One region of the Dethiothermospora halolimnae genome, then DNA from elsewhere that is predicted to be linked to it. Evidence: riboswitches for the same ligand, from Rfam matches in the RefSeq annotation. Region 1 holds a riboswitch; each other region holds the start of a gene.
The links. Region 1 has a riboswitch for cobalamin ahead of V6137_RS04730 (energy-coupling factor ABC transporter permease). Riboswitches for the same ligand answer to the same signal wherever they lie in the genome.
Positions count from the first base shown of each region.

Region 1 (3,219 bases):
TAGTTTTAATAAGGGGAGGGATTTTCTTACAAGGTCGGCTACAATTTATTATTTAACCTTTGATGCATATAATGCCTTAAATGTTGAATCTTTAAAACGAGGTATGATGGATGACAGAATACATTTTCCAAATGTAAATAATCAAAAATACAATATAGACCTAGGTGGGTTTATAGTTAATAGTAATGGGAAAAATAAAAAACTAGGATATGAGTTTATAAATAGTTTATTAAGTAAAGAGTTTCAAATGCAAATGTATAAAGGGGAAAAACAAGATTATGTTTTACCATCAAATATGTATAGTCCTGTGTTAAAGACTTTAAAAGATAATATACAAAATATAGAATCAAAGAAGAATCTACAACCAGAGGTTATAAAAATTAAAAATTATATATATGACAAACTTAAAAAAGGAGAAATAAAACCAGAGATATATAGAAAAGACAAGACATTGAAAACAGTTACTTTAAGAAGAAAGTTATATAAGGATTTATTTAAGTTTATATTTACAGAGGATGTGTTTAGTGATGACAGCTTAAGTAGAGAATTAAAGGAGTTAGAAGATAGGTATAGTATATATTTAAATGAATAAGAATATTTACATAATTTCACAAAGAGCTTTTTGAATATTATATCACTCTAAATTCAAAACAGGTTTATACCAATATGCCATTTATTTTAATAAAGGATAATGTAAAAAAATATAGAAATATATAATAACTAGATTATTTATAATTTTAAAATAGCTTTAGTATACTTAAGGCTTTCTATAGGGGTGATGTATATTGGTTGAAAATATGAAAGTAGGTTTATTTAATGGAACGGTTGCCACTACAAACGGTTTATATAAAATAACAGATATAGATTTAGATAGTGCTAAAAAACTTATAGAGAAAAATGGATTTATATCTGCTATAGGCCATGGATCAACTGCTGAAATTATGTCCGATTTGTTTAATATGGATATAGACATGAATCGTATACAGTTTAAACAGAAGGTTGGTCAAAAAGCTGTGGTTTTTAAATTGAATAAAAGACCACCGGAAGGTGTTGTATTAACTAGAGAAGAGGTAGAGTCTATAGGATATTCGTTAAAACTAATGGAAAGATTAGAATAAATTAATTGAATAATTTTATTTAATATGGTAAAATCTTTATGAAAAGTAAATAGGAAATTTGGTTTGCCTATGGTAATTAAAAGGGAAAGAGGTGCAAATCCTCTGCAGCCCCCGCTACTGTAAGTAGTTACGAAACTTAAGGTTCCACTGCAAGATTTCTTGTGGGAAGGATAAGGAGTAGGGTTAAACTATGAGCCAGGAGACCTGCCGAATTTCTCGATAAAGTATACTTTCGGAGGGAAGGTTGTGCTTATGGGTGAATCTATGACGGGGGAAGTCTGTCATTTAACATTCACTGTGTATAAGTATACAAGCTCTACCTAAAGAAGGTGGAGTTTTTTTATTTTATAGTAAACTCCAATTCATCCGAAGGTCTAATTCAAAAAAAGAAAGGGGTATTATTATGAAGAGAAAAAGAGTGTATTTATTATTAATTGCTTTACTTATTTTAGTAGCTCCAAACTTTGCAAGTGCTATGCACATAATGGAAGGATATCTACCTCCTATGTGGGCAATTGGTTGGATAGTGGTGGCTATACCGTTTTTGATTAGGGGATTCAGTAATATTAATGGAATAGTTAAAAACGAGCCAAAGAAAAAATTATTACTTGCACTTGTTGGGGCATTTGTGTTTATATTATCAGCCCTTAAGATTCCATCGGTAACGGGAAGTTGTTCCCATCCCACAGGAGTTGGATTAGGTGCCATATTATTTGGACCCACTGTAATGACTGTTTTAGGAGTTATAGTTTTACTGTTTCAAGCATTACTATTGGCCCACGGAGGAATAACAACTCTGGGAGCAAATACATTTTCTATGGCAATAGTAGGTCCATTAGTGGCATATGGATTGTTTAAATTGTTGAAAAAACATAACGTAAAGGGTGGTGTGGCAGTTTTCTTAGCTGCAACTTTAGGAGATTTAGCTACATATATGATGACCTCAGTTCAATTGGCAGTTGCCCATCCCGATGCCACCAGTGGAATAATAGGATCTATGTCTAAGTTTATGTCAATATTTGCAGTAACTCAATTACCTATTGCCATAGCAGAGGGAATTATAACAGTTATAGTGTACAATCTATTAATGGAATATAAAACCGAAGGGGGTAATTTAATTGAAAACATCAACTAAAAATCTTATCTTATTGGGACTTGTTATAATAATTATATTAATACCCCTTATATTTATGGGGAACTCAGAATTTGGAGGAGCAGATGGAGAAGCAGAAGGGGTTATAACAGAGATATCACCCGACTATGAACCTTGGTTTAGTTCTATTTGGGAACCTCCAAGTGGAGAAATAGAAAGTTTATTATTTGCATTACAGGCAGCCATAGGAGCAGGAATTATAGCTTATTTCTTTGGATATATGAAGGGAAAAAGAAAAAGTGCTAATAATAGATAAATATGCATATACTAATAAGTTGAAAGATAAAAATCCCTTGGCAAAGTTCTACTTTGCCATTTTTTTCTTAATATTGGCTATAGTATCTAAAAAATTTTATATTCATATTGCTATATTGTCAGTAATGTTTTTTATAACTATAACAATAGCTAAAATTCCCCTGAAAAAATATATCAAAATGATTTTAATACCTTCATCGTTTTTAGTACTAAGCATTTTAGCAATATTAATATCTGTATCTAAAGGAAATGGTGAATACATCATAAGTATGGAATTGTATAATGTAAATATTGGAATAACCAATGGAAGTATAGAAAATGGAAGAATATTATTTACAAGATCTCTATCGGCAATAACTTGTACTTTTTTTCTTATACTAACAACACCAATGAATGATATAATATATATACTAAAAAAGCATAGAGTGCCTAAGCTTTTAATAGAAATGATGGTGTTAATATATAGATTTATATTTATACTTTTAGAAGAATATAAAAATATCTATACAGCTCAACAATTAAGATTTGGATATATAAATATTAAAAATTCCTTTAAATCCCTTTCTGCTTTGATATCGGTGCTATTTACAAGGATAATGCTAAAATATGAACATATGGAAATGGCCCTTGACAGTAAAGGCTTTGATAATGAATTTTATGTGTAGGTGATTAAATGATAAAAACTAAAGATTT
Region 1 is NZ_JBAKFX010000007.1:63,713-66,931, forward strand. It holds gene V6137_RS04720 (extracellular solute-binding protein) at 1-592, shown strand, start outside; gene V6137_RS04725 (YddF family protein) at 786-1,118, shown strand; cobalamin riboswitch at 1,161-1,344, shown strand; gene V6137_RS04730 (energy-coupling factor ABC transporter permease) at 1,522-2,253, shown strand; gene V6137_RS04735 (energy-coupling factor ABC transporter substrate-binding protein) at 2,237-2,527, shown strand; gene cbiQ (cobalt ECF transporter T component CbiQ) at 2,511-3,191, shown strand; gene V6137_RS04745 (energy-coupling factor ABC transporter ATP-binding protein) at 3,200-3,219, shown strand, end outside.

Region 2 (3,219 bases), on a different contig from region 1:
CCTCTTTATATTTGTTCAATATATCTGGAGTTACCCTTGTTATATCTATATCTCCCTTTTCAAAAGCTAATATATTATCACTAACAGGGACAAACTGTATTACATCGGCCCTTTGTTTTGGTCCCCAATAATCTTTAAATGCTTTAAATCTATATGCTCCTTGCTCTTTTTTATAATCTGTAAGTATGTAAGGGCCACATCCTATTACTGCTTTAGGACTATTAAATTTTTTAGGATCATCTACATTGTTCCATATATGCTTAGGTAATATCCTTGCACTACCAAACCTTTCTAATAGGGTAGCACTGGGATTATCAACATCTATACTTATTGTGTGCCTATCTATTACATTTATTTTTTCTATAAAATTATTTTTACTTATATTTAATTCATCAAAAACTGGTGGATGTTTAGCATAATATTCAAAAGAAAACTTTACATCTTCTGCTGTCATATCTTGACCATCCTGCCATTTTACATTTTCCCTTATATTAAAGGTATATGTTTTCCCATCATTTGTTATATTCCAATCTTCAGCCAACCATGGTATAAGACCTTCCTCTCCCCGTTCTAATAAACTATCAAATATAAGTCTCATTTTATATGCCCCAGGACCCCTTGAATAATGGGTATAGGGACTTGGATATCCCCAATCTCCCCCTTCAAGATTTAATACTACTGATTCTTTTTCTTCGGTTATATTTCCATCAGAATTTGTACTATCATCACTACATCCGACTATAACTATCATAAAAGTCATAATTATAATCAATAATATATGTATCTTTTTCATATTAAGTCCTCCTTAAAAAGTTTTACACATGCCAAATAAGCCAACCTATTTTAGCCTTTGTATATTCCGTTATTATACCATTTTGTGATATATCATTTAAATATTTTTCTATGTCATTTTTTAACTTAGGATCTTCTTTAACAGATATGGTATGCATTTTTATGGCATCTTCCAAATCCATTTCCTTATTCCACTCTACATCTTTATAATATATTTTAGGGTATATTCCCATATTCCATAATATATTAAATCCATAATATATTTTATTTCCCCATCTTTTTCTAGATTTATCTTTAGAAATTATGTTATTTATTCCATCCCTTACTTTATCTTCTCTAGTTACAAATCCGCTTAAAAAACAATATCCTTTACTGGCTTCAGTCATCTTTATTAGTGTATCCTTATTGTGTATCCCAGGACACATTGACACAAATACTAAATCAAATTTATTTTTCCAACCTTTAACTTCTATATCTATTTTCTCCCAAGGAACAACATCAAATGAAGCATTTTTAATATTTGATTTCTTAACATTCTCTCTAGCATAATTTATCATATTAGGGGATATATCTATTCCCTTTATTTCTTTTACCACCTTTGAAAATTCTATACTATATCTTCCAGGACCACATCCTATATCTAATACACTTGATTCTTTGTTTATAATATTTTCCGATATAAGAAAGTCTATTGAATCTTTCACTTTACTTTCCTTTTCCTTATTATCTATCATATTATTAAATTCTTTTGCTCTAAAATCCCATAATTTTTCAGTAGTAGCTAAGTCTATTTTAGAAGATTCTCTCCATAATTTATCAAATATTTCAATATTCATTTTATCACCCTTTATAATTATAATTTTGTTATAACGTACTAAAACCCCTCAACAAAAAAGTTAAGAGGTATCAAAAGACATATATACTAATAAAAGCATAAAGACATACCCCCTATATCCCGTAGAGTTTGTGGCATATAAATATAGGCAGGTCTTCTGACTTAAGTATCATCATTTTTCTAAGCCTTCCCAAAAAAAATCAGTGGCATTAATTTAGAAAAACTCCTCTATCACAGCGGCGGGACCGTCCAGGCATCTCACCTGTCTTCCCTTTTAATCAATTATCACTAAAATTGAAACCTATATTCATTTATTAATTTTTATCACTAAATAAATCATATATTATAGTTATATTTATGTCAAGAAGTTAAAACCTGGGACAAAGGGACTGTCCCTTTGTCCCAGGTTTTATAATAGATAGGTTATATTTAAGCAATTATAATTTATAATCATGCTTAAGAAAATCAACATGGCAATCATAGTAGTAAATTGAACTATCCTTCCCAATTTATTGAAAATCCTATTTTTCACAACTATAACAGTTTCCCATATTAAAGCCAAATTTAGCATTAAAAACATATATGATAAAACATGATATGCTATTAGCAATCCTTTTATATCTAGGTTTATTTTAGAAACATTTAAGAGAATCATTAAAAATACTCCCGATATTACAACCATGAAAATTATATTTAGTCTAGTTATTATAATACACTTTCTTCCCTTTCTTGTAACTTCATTCTTCTTATTCCACCATCTACTGAAAATAAAATATATTATGGATACAACAAATATTATTGCTAAAAAATATATAGCAAAGGATTCTAATATACTTTCAATTGTAGTAAGTTTTTCATATGTTCCATTGGAGAGGGGACTATATCTCCCCAACATATTTAAATAATCAAGCATTACATACTTTTTGTCACTTTGTGACTGAAATATTAGTAAACCACCTTTACTATTTTGAAACTTCCCTTTGCCAATATGTTTAAATATATATTCACTACCTCTTAGGGAGACTTTTATAGAAGTTTCATTATAAGGTGAGACACTTAACGTTCCAGTTAGTGATCTGAAAATTTTAAAGGGTGAACTAAGGGGAGTCCTTACAGCAAAATATTTTCCAAAATATTTTTTTATATCTTTGCTATAGGGTTTTGAAATTATTTTTACATTTTCTTTGTTATTTTCAGTAAATAGTTCATAGAACTTTTCTTCAAAATTACGTCTAAATGCAAACTTAGATGATGTTTGATCATCTTTGTTAATGGAAATAAAAAATCCTATATTTTTTTCAGGATAAATGGATAATTGAGCAGCATATGTTGGTCCATCTCCTTCATGACCTATAACCTTGTGTCCATTCCTCTCTCTCTCATAAAAAATAAGTCCATTTCCCAACATTTCCTCATCATATGTAAACTGAGTTTTTTGCATCTTCATTAAATATTCTTTAGAAAGAACATTTTTATTTCCTTCTAATAAAAATTTCATAAAGTTCCCCATATCATGGGCATTTGAAAAAGCAAACCCTGCAGGATGTATATGATATCTAACTGGACCCTTAGGAACTAAATCTCCATTTTTA
Region 2 is NZ_JBAKFX010000014.1:64,560-67,778, reverse strand. It holds gene V6137_RS07925 (ABC transporter substrate-binding protein) at 1-793, opposite strand, end outside; gene V6137_RS07920 (class I SAM-dependent methyltransferase) at 816-1,628, opposite strand; cobalamin riboswitch at 1,758-1,947, opposite strand; gene V6137_RS07915 (serine hydrolase domain-containing protein) at 2,037-3,219, opposite strand, start outside.
Region 2: it holds a riboswitch for cobalamin, as region 1 does, so the genes downstream of both, V6137_RS07920 (class I SAM-dependent methyltransferase) here and V6137_RS04730 (energy-coupling factor ABC transporter permease) in region 1, are expected to answer to the same signal.

Region 3 (3,219 bases), on a different contig from region 1:
AGACCTATGGCTATACAAATAGGAAATAAAATAGTTAAAAGTTGATTCCACCCTTTCCCCGAAAAACTACCCAATGTCCAATAAATTATTTTGCTTAAGTCATTACTATGGATCACCATAAGAAATGACATGATAGCAGTAAAAAATTGTCCAACAGCTATTCCTGAAAGAAGTAACGTAGTTACTGGCACCTTATTTTTTACCTTAGATACAAAATAAACTATAAATGTAGATACCATAGCCCCTAAAAATGCCCCTATAGATATACTTGATATATTAAATAGGACTATGTTAATTCCAGTTATAATAACCAAAGTAGCTCCTAGAGCGGCTCCTGAAGATATCCCTATAACGTAGGGGTCAGCCATGGGATTTTTAAACATTCCTTGAAAAGCAGCCCCCACACTAGAAAGAGCTGCTCCCACCAATACACCTACCAATATTCTAGGTATTCTTATATTAAAAATAATAGCCTGATATGATTTTGGAATGCTATCTATATCTATATAATTCTGTATTATAGGTATTTTAGAGAAAACTATCTTTATAGTGGTTAAAACATTTATATTTGCACTTCCTATCGTTGAAAATACCGCTATACTAACTAATAAAATTATAACCAGAGAAGACAAAGTAAAAACCCAACTTTCCCTTCTCTGTAAGTTGATTTTCATAAATATCCCTACTTCGTCTATTCTTTAGTAGTATCTTTAAATAATTCTGGATGTATTTTTTTTGCAATCATTTCAAGGACATCTACTATTCTAGGACCAGCTCTTGAAATAATATTCTGATCAACAAGATATATTTTATCATTTTTTACAGCATTTAATGTTTTATACTGCTCATTATTTTTTATAGATTCAACTGTTTTTCCAGGACTATTTGGTGCTATATAAATATCTGGATTTTTTTCTACTAATTTCTCCACTGAATAATCAGCGTAGGAACCAGATGCATCACCAGCTATATTTTCTCCACCTGCTAAAGTAATAATTTCATCTATAAAAGACCCTGGTCCTGCGGTCTTTAACGGGTCTCCCCAAACTTCATAAAACACCTTTGGTTTCTTAGCATCTTTCACTTCAGATGCTATATAATCCATTTTAGCCTGCATAACAACCGTGATTTCCTTAGCTTTTTTCATTGTATTTGTTACTTGACCTATAGATTCGATAGTTGACATAACTTCTTTAATGGACTCTGGTTCATAGTTTAGTATCTTGATACCTGCAGCCTTTAATTGCTTATTAATATTTTCTTTACCTTCACCATATTGAACTACTAAATCAGGACTCAGTTCTATAATTTTCTCTATATTCATGCTATTATAACTACCAACAGTCTCTTTATCTTTAGCTGCTTCTGGATAATCAGAATACTTACTAACTCCCACTACTCTATTACCAAGACCCAGTGCAAATAATATTTCAGTATTATTTGGTGCTAAAGATACAATCCTTTTAGGTGCTTTTTCAAATGTTACTTCATTGTCAAATCCATCTTTAACTGTCAATGGATAATGGAATCCAACTGTATCATTTGTATTTTGTTCTTCTTTACTGTCATTATCTTTATATTCATCCTTCACCCTTATACAGCCTGATAACACTGTCATAGTTAATAATAATACCATAAGCACAGATATAATCTTTTTACCTCTCACTTTCATATATATCCTCCTCCGTTTTTTATTATAGCTTATTAAACATAAAAATACCTAGCTATTATTATGCTAGGATATATAAGTATATACCCTCCCTCCGAGACCAATTTGTTAGGCAGATATCCTGACTTGTGAATCATATTACTTCCAACGCCTTCCCGGTTCCCCAGTGGCATATGTTGGTTTCATCCTCACTTACAGTAGCGGGGGCTGTAGTAGATTTTCACTACTTTCCCTTTTAAGTTTCTTTATGAAACACCTAACTTTTTTATTATACTCATATAAAATAATAACAGATACAATTTGATTATTCAAGATTATTATAAACTAAGTTCATAATAGTCCTTTGTATTTACTTCAGATACCTTCTTTACTCCCTTGTTCTTTTCCCCTTTTAAAATAATTATTTCACTATACATAGTTTTAATTGAATCAAATCTTATTGTTGATTTATTAAAATAATTATAATCAATAATAAGCCAATAGGAATTTTCCCCAACTTTTATTACCGTCAGTCCTTTATAATTATCTTCCCATTTATTATTAATAGATATTTTTTTATTTATCTTATGTATTTCTATGTTTTTGACGTCTCTAGCTATTATACTATATAAAACTTTATTTTTAAAACTTTGTTGTCTTCTAGAAATAGTTTTTATATTTAATATATCTTTTATTTTATCAACAGATTTAAGTAAGATATCTCCATGGTCTCCATTTATAAATAGTTTTCTCCCAAATATAGATGCAACACTACTACTAATCACTGTTCCATCACCACGGGGACTTGTTATAACATATCCCGGTTTACCATCTATCCACAGTTCCTTGTCACTATCTACTTTATTTACACATATAAACCTTGAAGTCTCAATACCCTTACCTACTATTATATGGATATCTCCTATTCTACTGTAAAGTTTATCAACACTAGAATTCAAGTGATTAAGAAAACTATTTTTTTCTTGTATTCTATCATGGGATATAAACTGAATAAAGTCCTTATCATCCTTATAAAATAGATATTCTCCATATTCTCTACTTGGTAATAATTCTTTTGCTACAGGAAAAAACTTTTTCAAAAAATTAATATCCTGTTTTTCCTTATATACCTTTTTAAAAATCCATACAAATCCTTCCCAAAGTACTTTGAAAAATACATTCCCATTGACTTTATCATAGGGCAATTCTCCACCTTCCCAAAAATAGTAGGCCTTCACCGTCCCAGCATTGGGAGTACCAATCATTATTAATTTATTAATATCGTAATTGTACAAGTCACTTTGTATATAAGCTCTAGCCACCAACCCTCCCATGCTATGACATACAATATTTACCTTATTAGTTTTATATATCTGCTTAATTCTATTTAGCTCTGGTATAAGATAGTTTGTCCCACTATAATAATTCCCTTTTCTCCAGTCATAATGTACTACAAATAAATCTACCTCTTTCTTATATCCCATCCCCTCTAAACTTTTAATAAAAGGATCGTATATATAGCTAGCTGGTCCAAAACTAAACTCTCCTGTTCCTGGGATAATATCATCTCC
Region 3 is NZ_JBAKFX010000037.1:29,851-33,069, forward strand. It holds gene V6137_RS13995 (FecCD family ABC transporter permease) at 1-674, opposite strand, end outside; gene V6137_RS14000 (ABC transporter substrate-binding protein) at 692-1,672, opposite strand; cobalamin riboswitch at 1,764-1,944, opposite strand; gene V6137_RS14005 (lipase family alpha/beta hydrolase) at 1,987-3,219, opposite strand, start outside.
Region 3: it holds a riboswitch for cobalamin, as region 1 does, so the genes downstream of both, V6137_RS14000 (ABC transporter substrate-binding protein) here and V6137_RS04730 (energy-coupling factor ABC transporter permease) in region 1, are expected to answer to the same signal.

Region 4 (3,219 bases), on a different contig from region 1:
ATATACAGCCACGGAACAAATAAATGCTCCTATAAATGCCGATATCCCTATGGCATTTGTACCAAATATACCTCCTACACCTAACATTATGGCAAATGTAGCCCCTAATGAGGCTCCCGAGGATATACCTAGGGTATAGGGGTTGGCTAGAGGGTTTTGTACCATAGCCTGCATTACCACTCCTACTATAGAAAGACCCATGCCTACAACTGCTCCTAAGAGTACCCTAGGAACTCGAATTCCCCATATTATGTCATAATTCATTCCTGAAGTAAGGGTTTCAATATCTCCTATGGGTATTTTTACTGTATTATAAACTACTATTCTAAATGCCTCTGTGGCTTTTATCTCCACAGGACCAAATACCACAGCAAATATAATTGATAAAAATAAGGTTATTATAAGTAATAGGATTGTTATTATAAAAACCTTCCTATCTTTAATTATTCCTTCTTTAAAGCTATTGGTATTTTCCCCTATGGATTGTCCTAGTTTTTCTGTGTTTTCCAATATTATCACCTATTATTTCCATATATTTATTTAAATAATTCTGGATAAAACTCCTTAGCAAACCTTTCAATACCCTTTATAGTTCTAATTCCTCCAGCATAGGTTTCTGCTAGGGGTGTAAATATTATTTTATCATTTTTTATAGCATTTACATTATTAAGGACAGAATTATTTTTTAATCCTTTTATACTATCATTATCCTTTTCTTGCTCTAAATAATGGATAAGTATAATAGCATCTGGATTTTTAGCAACTATATTTTCTATGCTATAGGTTCCACTCTTTTCTGCTAAATTTATTCCCCCTGCCTTTTCTATCATGTCATTTATAAGGGATGTTTTACCATATACACGATATTTATTATCTCCAGCCCCTTCTAATGCAAGTACTTTAACAGGTTCTTTATCCTTTATTTTATCTTGGATATTGGATATTCTTTCTTTCATTGAGTTTATAAGTTTATCTGCTTTATCTTTAATATTAAAAATCTTTCCTATATCATCTATGTCTTTATATACATTTTCTATGGACCTTTCATCGGCTACCCCTGAATTCCTTTGGATAAACGTGTATACTCCTTTTTTATTCCAACTTTCCACTGAACCTATGTTTTTATCCATAAATGCACTACTCCATCCAAATATTAAATTGGGTTGTTTTGCTATAACCACTTCTTTAGAAGGATATCTATTGGATAGTACTGGTATCTTTTCATATTTCTCTTTAAGTTTAGGTAAAATGGGATTATCTAAGTATGATGTTCCCACCATAATATCTTCAAGACCTAAAGTAAGTAAAAGCTCCGTTGGAGGCTGATTTGTAGTGATGATCTTATCCGGTCTTTTAGTAAATGTTATTTGATATTCTTCTCCTTGGGAATTATAATTTTTTATAGTCACTGGGTAGTAAGATGTTTCTTTTGTTGGGTCTTGTGTATCCTTCTGTTTCTGTTGTTTTACTTTGTCTTGATTGTCATTGTTAGATGTATTTGCATCACTTCCACATCCAACGGTTAGTGTTGCTATAAGGAATAAGCTAAGTAAAACTGTAATAATTCTTTTTGTCATAATTGTCATCTCCTTTATCTTTTGGTGGCGAAACAAAGGCACCATTGAAGGTCCTTTGTTGGTATAGAGTGTAAAGTGTAGGGAGTAGATATCTATTTAGCTAATAGTATATGTAGAGATTCGGTATATTGAATCCCTTAGATTTTCTTTTAGAAGAACTATTATACTAAGCAATTCTTAATATAAAAAAGCCCCTATTAGGAGCCTTGTATAAATATAATTGTAATATAAAACTTAAGTTTTCTAAAAAAAGACATAATATCACCATTATATAAATAACTATCTCCCTCCGAAATAATTACCTAAGAAAGATTTATAGGCAGGTTTCCTGGCTTACACTTCATCCTAGTCTCTTCCCTTCCTGGCCCTTTAGCCAGTGGTTAACGAAGATTTCGTCAATGATTACAGTAGCGGGGGCTGCACCGGACTTTAACCGAATTTCCCTTTTATCCTCATGAAAGGCACCCATTCTTTCAGCATATTCAGTTATACATTTAAACTTAATTATAGGTAATTATGTTGTTATTGTCAACTTTATTGGAGAGGGGAAGTTAAAAAGAAGTTAAAAACGGTTCATTGATTGGTTATATTATTATTTGATTAAAAATTTAGCTTTGAAACTTTCATTTTTTACCTTATATCCCTTATTTACTTGTAAATTTTCAATAAATTCATTAAGCTTGTCCACTTTTATAACATAAAATATAAAACTTAACTCCATAATTTTAATTTTTGGACCTTGAAAATGCTTTATTTTATTATCCACATATTTCTAAAAAGTCATCAACGATATTCTTATATTTTTCATCACTAAATAATAGCTCCACCCCTAGTGAACAAAGACTGGACACTCTAGACTGAGTTATATTGCCAAAGTAATGGCAGATATTTTTGACCTTATAGTCGCAAAATCTACTCATAAGAACCATAGCTATAGCTTTGACTTTTGTTAAATTTCTAATATATTTTATTTTTATTTTATCTTTATCTTCTCCTATATAGTCCCCTACGAAAGTTAGTATATCATCTGGCTCTATATCCTTTGCTATGATAGTTTTTTCACTTTTATATTCACATTTTTGGTTTCTAAACCCATATTCTGCCTCTATCTGTTCTTGCTCCTCAGCAGAATTAGGCACTAACATAAAATCTAAATATTCCTTTATAGCTTTTTTCTTATTTTTATCACTATATAACTTCAATATAAGGTCACAATCTACTATTTCAAATCTATCATCTAAATCTCCTAAATAAATTGGTGCACTGGAATATGGGTATTGGAAAACCTTATTACTCCAATTCCTTAGTTTTCTAGGATTCTTGTGAATATATTTTGAGGCCTGTAATATATAATTGTCCTTATCTATTATCTCACTTCTAAATCTGTCGGAGAATACATGACCCCTTCTTTTATATTTTCTATTATAATATTTAGCATAGGACAAGTTTATACCGTGCATTATCTTGGTTATATCAGCACCTGCAGCATCAATAACCATATGGGCATGATTATCCATAAGGCAGAAGGCATATAACTTAAATCCATACCTTTTTTTATATCTTTTTATTCTTAATAAAAATTGATCCCTATCCTGATCATCTTTAAATAGGAGTATCCCATCTACACACCTAATCATAATAT
Region 4 is NZ_JBAKFX010000001.1:89,652-92,870, forward strand. It holds gene V6137_RS00410 (FecCD family ABC transporter permease) at 1-510, opposite strand, end outside; gene V6137_RS00415 (ABC transporter substrate-binding protein) at 537-1,577, opposite strand; cobalamin riboswitch at 1,879-2,061, opposite strand; gene V6137_RS00420 (hypothetical protein) at 2,170-2,343, opposite strand; gene V6137_RS00425 (transposase) at 2,336-3,219, opposite strand, start outside.
Region 4: it holds a riboswitch for cobalamin, as region 1 does, so the genes downstream of both, V6137_RS00415 (ABC transporter substrate-binding protein) here and V6137_RS04730 (energy-coupling factor ABC transporter permease) in region 1, are expected to answer to the same signal.